DNA from 3 places in the Mycoplana sp. BE70 genome. Region 1 is predicted to be linked to each of the others. Evidence: predicted binding sites of a transcription regulator. Region 1 holds the regulator's gene; each other region holds the start of a gene.

Region 1 (3,276 bases):
TGGCGGAGTGCCATCACGCAACACATTCGCGGCCGCATCGGCGGCGATGCCGGCGCAATTTCGGCCGCCTTGATCACGGCCGAACAGCGCGGCATCAGCCCGAAAACGGTGGAGGCCTTGCGACAATCGGGCCTCGCGCACGTTCTGGCGATTTCAGGGCTCAACATGGCACTTGCGGCGGGCACCTTTCTGGTCGGCGCCCGACTGCTGCTGGCGCTGGTTCCGGGCGCAGCCGAACAGTTCCCGATCAAAAAAATCGCAGCCATCGGCGGGTTGATCACGGTCACCCTTTATATCCTGATCTCCGGCGGGGCGGTGTCGGCGATTCGCTCGTGGCTGATGATCGTCGTCATGCTGTTCGCTGTCCTGTTCGACCGCACCGCCATCAGCCTGCGCAATGTCGCGCTCTCGGCACTGATCATTCTGGCGGTGACGCCTTCCGCGGTCACTGGTCCCGGCTTCCAGATGTCCTATGCGGCAACCCTCGGTCTGGTTGCGGGCTATGCTGCCTGGCGTGATTGGTCCGTACGGCGCTCCAGGTGGATCGGTGATCGGTCACGGATCCTTTCGGTTGCATCTGCGTTTGCCGGTGGGATTCTGCTGTCGTCCCTGATCGGCGGGGTCGCAACGCTCGTCTACTCCATCGGACATTTTCATCGCATCCCGGCCTATGGCCTTGCCGGAAACCTTCTTGCGATGCCGATCATTTCGTTCATCGTCATGCCGATGGCCGTCATCGCCATGCTGCTCATGCCGCTCGGACTGGACGGCATTCCGCTGGCGATCATGGGACGGGGCGTCGACTGGATCATCGCCATGGCCAATTGGGTTGCCGGCTGGGGCGGAGAGGTGGTCACCGGCAGATTGCCCCCCGCTGGCATTCGCGCTCATTGCTGCAGGTGGCGGGTTCATCTGCCTGCTTCGCACCCGTCTCGCGCTCATCGGCCTTCTACCACTCGTCTTCGGTGTGGCCATTGTGGCCGTCCGTCCATCGGATGCGCCGCCCGAGCTTCTCGTATCGGAGGACGGCCGGCTGGTGGCGCTCGTCACGCGGGGGAGGCCGCCACGAATCGGTCGAAACCGCCCGATTTCATCTACGATCAATGGCGTCGCGCCCTTCGCATCGAAAGCCATCGTTCGCCATTGTACCTGACCGATGAAGATGCCGCGCAACGGGCGCCCGCGGTCGGAGGTGCCGCGGGTATCGATCGCGCGCAGGACTCTGCGGACCGAGCAGCACCAGTAGCGAGCCTGGATGCGCGACAGCGCAGGAGCGCGGAACGGGAGCTTGACCCTGCTGCGATGGCGCGTGCGCGCGATGACATGCGTACAGCGTTCGCCACAGCCGCCAACGAAAAGCGATTCGTCTGCCGCCGCAGGGCGTGGTGCGCCGGTGCTGCGCCGGCCGGTTGGCGTGTCCTCGCGGTCGAGGACCCGGCCTTTCTCGGAACGGCCTGCGACAGTGCCGATCTCGTGGTCGTGCCACGAGACCTTCGAATGGAAACCTGCCGTTCCGGGGCCCAACTCGTTTCGGCGCGCAGCCTGCGCCGCACCGGCGCCCTTGAAATAACGCCGCAGACATTCGATCCGACTGGCCGCGCAAGTTACAGCGTCCGCAACGCGGTCACGACACTTCACCGCCCCTGGAGCCGGCACCGCCTGTACGACTGGCGGACAAACACATATCTCGACCTAGAAGACGCGGTCAGTGATAACGGCGGATGAGGCCGACCAGTTTGCCTTGAATCTTCACTCGGTCGGGGCCGAAGATGCGGGTCTCGTAGGCGGGATTGGCGGCTTCCAAGGCGATGGAGGCGCCCTTGCGGCGGAAGCGCTTCAGCGTCGCCTCCTCGTCGTCGACGAGAGCCACGACGATCTCTCCCGGGTTGGCGGAGTTGGTGTTGCGGATGATGACGGTATCTCCGTCGAGGATCCCGGCCTCGATCATCGAGTCGCCCTTGACTTCAAGCGCATAATGCTCGCCAGCGCCGAGCATCTCCATGGGAACCGCGATGTCATGGGTGTTGTTCTGGATAGCCGAGATCGGCACGCCGGCGGCGATGCGCCCCATGACCGGAACCGAAGCCGACCCGTCCGCGGCCGCGGGCTTGGCCGGGGAGGGCGCCGTCGCCGGCTTGCCAAGGCTTCCTTCGATGACGGACGGGGAAAAGCCGCGCCGCGCCTTCAGGCTCGGCGAATAGGCCTCGGGCAGCTTGATCACCTCGAGCGCGCGTGCCCGATTGGGCAGCCGGCGGATAAAGCCGCGCTCCTCGAGGGCTGTGATCAACCGGTGAATGCCCGACTTCGAGGCGAGATCGAGCGCATCCTTCATCTCGTCGAATGACGGCGGAATGCCGGTCTCCTTCATCCGCTCGTGGATGAACAGGAGCAGTTCCTGTTGTTTGCGGGTCAGCATGGCTCGTCACCCAGAATCGTGAAACAAATCCAGAACAGACACTATCTGTTCCATATGTGTTCCGCAAGGGGGCAAATTTCAATCAAGGGTGCAGGCGCTCGTTCGAGATTTCCAACCGTGATCCCGGCGGGAACTTCCATTATTCGGGAAAAGACCTCGTGAAGGACAAGGTCTTTTCCAGTTCAACAGCGACAGGGCCGGTGAGGCTGTTATGGGCACGCGGCGACGTAGCGGCGGCCGTAACGGTCGCGGTAGTAGCAACGACCAGGCTGTCCGGCCACATGGCCGATGACGGCGCCGGAAACACCGCCGATGGCGGCTCCGACGGCGGCGCCGCGGACGTCATTGGTGATGGCGCCGCCGATCACGGCGCCGGTGGCTGCGCCGATGCCGGCGCCCCTCTCGGTTGGCGTGCAGCCGACCGCTGCGAGCCCGGCCAGAACGAGCACTAGGGAAATCTTGGTCATGTCCATTCCTTCCTCTCTCGTTGATTTTCTTGCCTGTCGTAGTCTTGTCCATCCGAACGAACGGTCAAGTGTAATCCGGTTTTTCGGCCAGGTACAACCGCTCGTGGCGCGGCGGCCCAGGCAGGCTATTGGTGCTGTCTCTTCTCAACCGGCGGCCGGCAAGTACGGGGCAAAAAGCCCGCTTTTCCGATTTTGTGCTGACACTACGATTGTTGATCGGCGTTATAGTTCCCGCGGTGAGCTAGTATCCGCTGCCATTCCGGTCAGGCGGCTCAAGTCCTGTCGCGGCGGTCCAAAGCGGCAACAGCTTCATCATTCACGGTACTGGACAGGAGCACGGCGATCCAGCGGGTCGCCGGCACCTGTGCTGCGTATTCGATGAGGCAAATCAGG
Region 2 (3,276 bases), on a different contig from region 1:
CATCGCATTCTCTCTCAGGCGCTTCATGAGCACAGATGTCCTGCGATCAACAAAGCGTTTCGTCAACCTTTCATGTAACGCGTCGGACAATCGGTCCTCGATTTCCCGCGTCTTTTCCTGCCAGTGTGTCGGATCGGCCAGCCAATTCGGGCGATTCGACACATAGGTCCAAGTCCTTATCTGGGCAATTCGTGCCGAAAGCGTGTCAATCTCGCCATCGGTACGATCCGCTCGCCTCACCTGTTCGGCAAGAAAGTCCTCGTTCACCGTACCCCGCCGAACCAGATCGGCATAGAGGGTAGAGATGAGATCGGCGTGCTGCGCCGGCGTTATGCGCCGATAGTCCGGCAGTGCGCAGGCTTCCCAGAGCTTTTCCACCCGCTCGGCCGTCGTCGCCATGTCCCTGATATCAGGATAGCGCGACAGATGCTCGAGCGCCTGCTGGTCGACGGCCGGCAGGGCACGAACCAGGCCGGAAACCGAAGGCGGCGCATCGAGGCTCGCCTTTAGGCTCGCGAGCGAGGCGAAATCCTGCCTCTTGGAGCGCCACTGCAGGACCTTAACCGGCTCGAACGCATGCGCTTCGATTCGCTCTACGAGTTCCGGGTCGAAGGGATCGACCCTTCCGGTTACGCCGAAGGTCCCGTCCCGAACATGACGGCCGGCACGTCCGGCGACCTGTCCGATCTCGCCCGGATTGAGATTGCGGAACTGGTAGCCGTCGAATTTACGGTCCTGCGCGAATGCGACATGGTCGACGTCGAGATTGAGGCCCATGCCGATCGCATCGGTGGCCACGAGATACTCGACGTCGCCTTCCTGGTAGAGACCCACCTGGGCGTTGCGCGTACGTGGCGACAGCGCCCCTAGAACGACGGCAGCCCCCCCGCGCTGGCGGCGGATCAGCTCGGCGATGGCATAGACCTCGTCGGCGGAGAACGCGACGATCGCCGTCCGCTGCGGCAGGCGCGTGATCTTTTTCGATCCGGCGTAGAAGAGCTGTGACAGGCGCGGGCGCTCGACGACGGTAATGCCGGGGAGCAGATGCTCGAGGATCGGCTTCATGGTCGCCGCGCCCAGGAGCAAGGTCTCGTCACGGCCGCGCAGGTGCAGGATTCGGTCGGTGAAGATGTGGCCGCGCTCGAGGTCGCCGGCAAGCTGGACCTCGTCGATCGCCACGAACGACGCCCGCGTCTCGCGCGGCATGGCTTCGACCGTGCAGACCGAATAGCGCGCCATGTGCGGCGTGATCTTCTCTTCCCCGGTGATCAGCGCGACGTTGTGGTGGCCGACCTTTTCGACCATCCGCGTATAGACCTCCCGCGCCAGCAGCCTGAGCGGCAGGCCGATCACACCCGTCTCGTGCGCCACCATGCGTTCGATTGCGTAATGGGTCTTGCCGGTATTGGTCGGCCCGAGCACCGCGGTGACACCGCGGCCGCTCAATATCATCGGTGCAGCAGACAAGGCATGCCTCGGAAAGTATCGATCGTCCGGCGCCGGTTGCGGCCCGCGCGCCGGCAACACAAATGCCCATCGCAATGCGCAATAGCAAGAGTGCTGTGCAATCTGGCGGCGTTTCTCCCGGACTGAAATGGGTTGCAGGATCTCGCAAAGCCCGATCTATCAGCCCTTTGGCGGCCGAATCAGAACACCCTGCGAACGAATCGGAGACGAAACGAAGACTCCATTCGATTCAGGTTTTGTTCCCTACAAAATATTGACCTTCATGCGACTTCGTACACCAGATGCTGAATCTTCCTCGCTACCAGGCCGAGTCAACCGCGATGAAACGCAACCTGGCCCAAAAAGCCTGTAAAGCCCTTTTTCTGGCATGCGCCAAAGATTCTTCGTCGGATGCCGGATCTACGGCAGGAAGCGCCAAACCGTCGTCCGCTTCACTTCGCTATCCTCTAGTGCGCGGGTGACGGGGACCTCGTAGGTCGCGAGCGGCGCCATCCGCTCGCGAGGGCAATAGGATCGGCCAGGATCGCCTACGAGAACCGCAGCCCCCCGCGCGGCAAGCTGCGAGAACCACGGGATCAGCGCCTCCGCAAAGGTCTTGTCGTAGAAAACGTCGCCGGCCAGCACCACGTCCCAGCCGGTATCGTCCCCAACGACGTCGTCACTGCTATAGGCCACGTCGATGCCGTTGAGCGCGGCATTCAGCCGGATCGCCGTCCCGCTCCAGGGATCGATGTCGGCGGCCCGCACCTGCGCCGCGCCGGCTAGCTTGGCGGCAACCGCGACAAGGCCGGAGCCGCTGGCGAAATCGAGCACGTTACGGCCACGTACGATCTCGGGATGATCGAGCACGTAGCGGCTAAGTCCCTGGCCGCCTGCCCAGGCGAACGCCCAGAACGGCGGCGGCAGGCCGATGTCCTCCAGTTCCTCCTCCGTCTTCAGCCACAGATCGTGAGCTTCCGACGCCAGCCGGAGCCGGATCTCCGGCACGTGCGGCGGCGCAAGCACCGAAGTGTTGTCGAGGATGAAGCGTTCGGGATCGGTCTTCACGGCCGGATCAGCGCGGCGGGTTGTCGAGCCCACCCATGCGGCAGACCTCGATCCACTCGTCTTCGGTCACGGGCTGGACGGAAAGGCGCATCGAGGTGACGAGCGACATGTTTTCCAGCTTCGGGTTCGCCTTGACGTCCTTCAACGAAACCGGGCGAGGCATATCGCAAACGGCGCGGATGTCGACGCAATCCCAGCGCGGATCATCGCCGGCCGTCGAATCCGGGTGCGACAGCGCGCAGACTTCCGTGATGCCGACGATCTCCAGCCCCTCGTTGGAGTGGTAGAAGAAGCCCTTGTCACCGATCTTCATCGCCCGCATGTTGTTGCGCGCCAGATAGTTCCGCACCCCGTTCCACTCGGTGCCCTGCTCGCCCGCGTCCTTCTGCATGGCCCAGGACCACTTGAAGGGCTCGGACTTGTAAAGCCAGAAAGCCATGCCCCTTATGCCTCCGGATTGTTGAAGACCCAATTCCAGGCCTTCACCTCGACATTGGCGAACAGCCCGGCCTTGGCATAGGGATCCGCCTCGGCGAGCGCCCGTGCCGCTTCGATCGTCTCCGCCTTGACGACGACGAGGCTGCCCGTCGGCTTGCCGTCATCCCCGAGGAAGGGACCGGCAAAGGCCAGCTTGCCCTCTTCATTCAGCTTGTTGAGATAGGCCAAGTGCTCGGGACGGGTATCAAGCCGCACCTGCAGGGCGCCAAGCTTGTCCGTGCACAAAAAGGCGAAATGCATGTCGTCTCCTTTGCTCAAAATTCC
Region 3 (3,276 bases), on a different contig from region 1:
CGCGATACATCGGCACAAGCCGTGACAGCGGCCGGTCGCCGATCACGATGCCGGCGGCATGCGTCGAGGCGTGCCGGTAGAGCCCTTCGATCTTCTGGGCGATGTCGAGCAGGCGGGCGACAACTGGCTCGTTCTCCGCCTCCTCCTGCAGCTTCGGCTCCTCCTCGATCGCCTTCGACAGCGGCGTCGGGTTGGCCGGATTGTTCGGCACGAGCTTGCAGATCTTGTCGACCTGGCCATAGGGCATCTCGAGCACGCGGCCGACGTCGCGCAATGCGGCGCGCGCCTGCAGCGACCCGAAGGTGATGATCTGCGCCACCTGCTCGCGGCCGTACTTGCGCTGGACGTAGCGGATCACCTCTTCGCGCCGGTCCTGGCAGAAGTCGATGTCGAAGTCCGGCATCGAGACGCGTTCCGGATTGAGGAAGCGCTCGAACAGCAGCGAGAAGCGCAACGGATCGACGTCGGTGATCGTCAGCGCATAGGCCACCAGCGAGCCGGCGCCGGAACCGCGTCCCGGACCAACAGGAATGTTCTGGTCCTTCGCCCACTTGATGAAGTCGGCAACGATCAGGAAGTAGCCGGGGAACTTCATGCGTTCGATGACGCCGAGTTCGAAATCCAGCCGCTCGCGGTAATCCTGCTCGCTGAAACCTGACGAAAGGCCGAGCGAGGCCATGCGCCGCTCCAACCCCTCCACCGCCTGGCGGCGCAGTTCCGCAGCCTCGGCCCGCTCGGCTTCCTCCGGATCGGCCGTGGCGCCGGTGAAGCGCGGCAGGATGGGCGCGCGCGTGTTGAGCACAAAGTTGCAGCGCTGGGCGATCTCGACCGTATTCTGGAGCGCCTCCGGCAGATCGGCGAACAACTCCGCCATCGCAGCCCGGCTCTTCAGATAATGGTCCGGCGACAGCCGGAAGCGATTGTCGTCCGACACCATGGCGTTGTGTGCCACCGCCATCAGCGCGTCATGCGCCTCATAGTCGTCCGGCGACGGGAAGAAGGGCTCGTTCGTCGCAACGAGAGGCAGATCATGGGCATAGGCCAATTCGATCATCCGCCGCTCGTGCCGCCGGTCATAGCCGGCGTGGCGCTGCAGTTCCACGTAGAGCCGGTTGCCGAACCGATGCTTGAGTTCCCTTAGCCGGTCCTCTGCCATCGCGGGCTGCCCGGCAGCAAATGCCATGTCGACCGGTCCGGTGGACGCCCCGGTCAGGGCAATCAGTCCCTCCGTGCCCTCGTCGAGCCACGACCGCCGAATATGGATCGCCTGGCCGCCCTCGCCCTCCAGATAAGCGCGGCTGACAAGATCCATCAAACGCGCGTAGCCGGCATCGGTGGCGACCAGAATGACGAGGGACGGCAGCTTGGCAAGCGTCTGCGCCGGGCTGCGCCGCTCCCCCTCGCCCTCGTCTTCCATGTCGATTGCAAGCTGGCATCCGATCAGCGGCTGGATGCCGTCCGCCACCGCCTTCTGCGAAAACTCGAGGGCGGCGAACAGGTTGTTCGTGTCGGTGATTGCGATCGCCGGCTGGCCGTCGCTGACGGCCTTGCCGAGGATCTTCTTGATCGGCAGCGCGCCTTCGAGCAGCGAGTAGGCCGAATGCACGCGCAGATGCACGAACTGCACGTCTCCGCGCCCTGCTTCCGTCGCCGCTATATCCGCCATGCTCGCCACCTCGATTCAACAAGCCGGAAGGATAAGCGGATTCCTGCAGCGAATGTCCAGCGGGACGCCGATCGGGCGACATTTATCCCCTGCTCGCACCGGGGCTGGACCTGGAAGAGGACACCGACGCCGGATGCCCTTACAACCCGAGGGCCAGCACCGTGAGGCTCGCTACAAACATTGTAATGGAGGCAAAAGCTGCGACATCACGCATGAATTCGGTCATCGTATGGCTCCTTTTCTCAACATGAATCTATTTTGTTCTTGTTTTGTTCCCGCGTCAAGTCCTCGTTTGTTCGGCGAAGGCGTTTCTGCATCCTGGGGTCGCAGCTGGACCGCATCGGCACAATTTTCTATGCTGATTGCCCGATCGACGCGGGGTGACCTGATGAAGTTCTTGCTACCACTCATGATTGCCATGCTGGCCCCATGCGCTGCCGCGGCCGAGGGCTTTCCCGCGGACCGGATCGTCGCGGCGGCAACCGGTGACTGGAACAGGGACGGCAATACCGACCTGGCGCTGATCGCCCGCCCGGCCGATGGAAGCGACGAGGACAACGGCGTCTTTATCTACCTCGCTAACCCTAGCGAATCGCGGCTTGAACTGAAGGTTTCGGCCCCGAACAAAATCTGGGGCAACCTGACGATGTTCGGCCAGGAGCCGGCCGTCGCAGCACTGGCGAACGGTTCGATCAAACTCACTTCACAGAACAGTTCGGTCGGGCGGGATCGCTGGAGCCAGAGCCTGACACTCGCCTATCGCAGCGGCCGGTTCGTCGTCGCCGGCTACACCTATTCGTCCTACGACACCCTCGATAACGATAACACGAGGGAATGCGACCTCAACGTCCTGACGGGCAAGGGCACCGCGAACGGAAAGCCGATCACCACGGCGGGTGCGCAGATCACGTTGGAGGATTGGAACGACGAGACCGGCCAGAGGGCTTGCGGCTTCGCATCACAATAGACGGATCCGATCTCCGAAAACGGGCCAGCTATTGCGGGGCCTGCCCCGATCTTTACCGAGACCCGGATCCCGTCAGGTCAACTCGCGGACCTTGCCATCCTCGATCGTCACGCGGCGATCCATCAGGGATGCGAGTTCGTGGTTGTGGGTGGCAATCAGCGCGGCAAGGCCCGATTGACGAACAAGGGCTTCTAGCGCCTCGAAGACATAGCCAGCGGTTTCCGGGTCAAGGTTGCCGGTCGGCTCGTCGGCCAGCAGCACCAGCGGGGCATTGGCCACAGCGCGAGCGATCGCCACGCGCTGCTGTTCGCCGCCCGACAGTTCCGACGGCCGATGCTCGGCGCGATGGCCGATCCGCATGTAGTCGAGCAACTGGCTCGCCCGCTCCCGCGCCTCAGCCTTGGGAAGCCCCGCGATCAGTTGCGGCATCATGATGTTCTCCAGCGCGGAGAATTCCGGCAGGAGGTGATGGAACTGGTAGACGAAGCCGATATCGTTGCGGCGGATGGCGGTGCGCTGGTCGTCGTTCAAACCCGCGCAGGGGCGGCCATTGATGACGACATCCCCGGCATCCGGTTTTTCCAGCAGGCCCGCCACGTGCAGCAGCGTCGACTTGCCCGTTCCCGACGGCGCCACCATGGCG

Evidence for each region. The regulator LexA, encoded in region 1, represses DNA repair genes until DNA is damaged. The targets are predictions, from matches to a motif close to TGTTCNNNNTGTGTTCNG.
Region 2: a site for LexA is predicted at 1,648-1,665, ahead of J2Y48_RS04160 (helicase-related protein). Genes of this name have one in related genera too.
Region 3: a site for LexA is predicted at 1,926-1,943, ahead of dnaE (DNA polymerase III subunit alpha). Genes of this name have one in related genera too.

What each region holds. Positions count from the first base shown of each region.
Region 1 covers NZ_JAVDTM010000009.1:147,907-151,182, reverse strand. The annotation lists gene J2Y48_RS17750 (ComEC/Rec2 family competence protein) at 1-1,725, shown strand, start outside; gene lexA (transcriptional repressor LexA) at 1,706-2,416, opposite strand; gene J2Y48_RS17740 (YMGG-like glycine zipper-containing protein) at 2,626-2,883, opposite strand; gene J2Y48_RS17735 (AI-2E family transporter) at 3,156-3,276, opposite strand, start outside.
Region 2 covers NZ_JAVDTM010000002.1:165,978-169,253, forward strand. The annotation lists gene J2Y48_RS04160 (helicase-related protein) at 1-1,452, opposite strand, end outside; gene J2Y48_RS04165 (methyltransferase) at 1,867-2,514, opposite strand; gene J2Y48_RS04170 (EVE domain-containing protein) at 2,522-2,953, opposite strand; gene J2Y48_RS04175 (YciI-like protein) at 2,959-3,252, opposite strand; gene J2Y48_RS04180 (NAD(P)H-dependent glycerol-3-phosphate dehydrogenase) at 3,267-3,276, opposite strand, start outside.
Region 3 covers NZ_JAVDTM010000013.1:28,524-31,799, forward strand. The annotation lists gene dnaE (DNA polymerase III subunit alpha) at 1-1,666, opposite strand, end outside; gene J2Y48_RS21060 (hypothetical protein) at 2,055-2,633, shown strand; gene J2Y48_RS21065 (ABC transporter ATP-binding protein) at 2,706-3,276, opposite strand, start outside.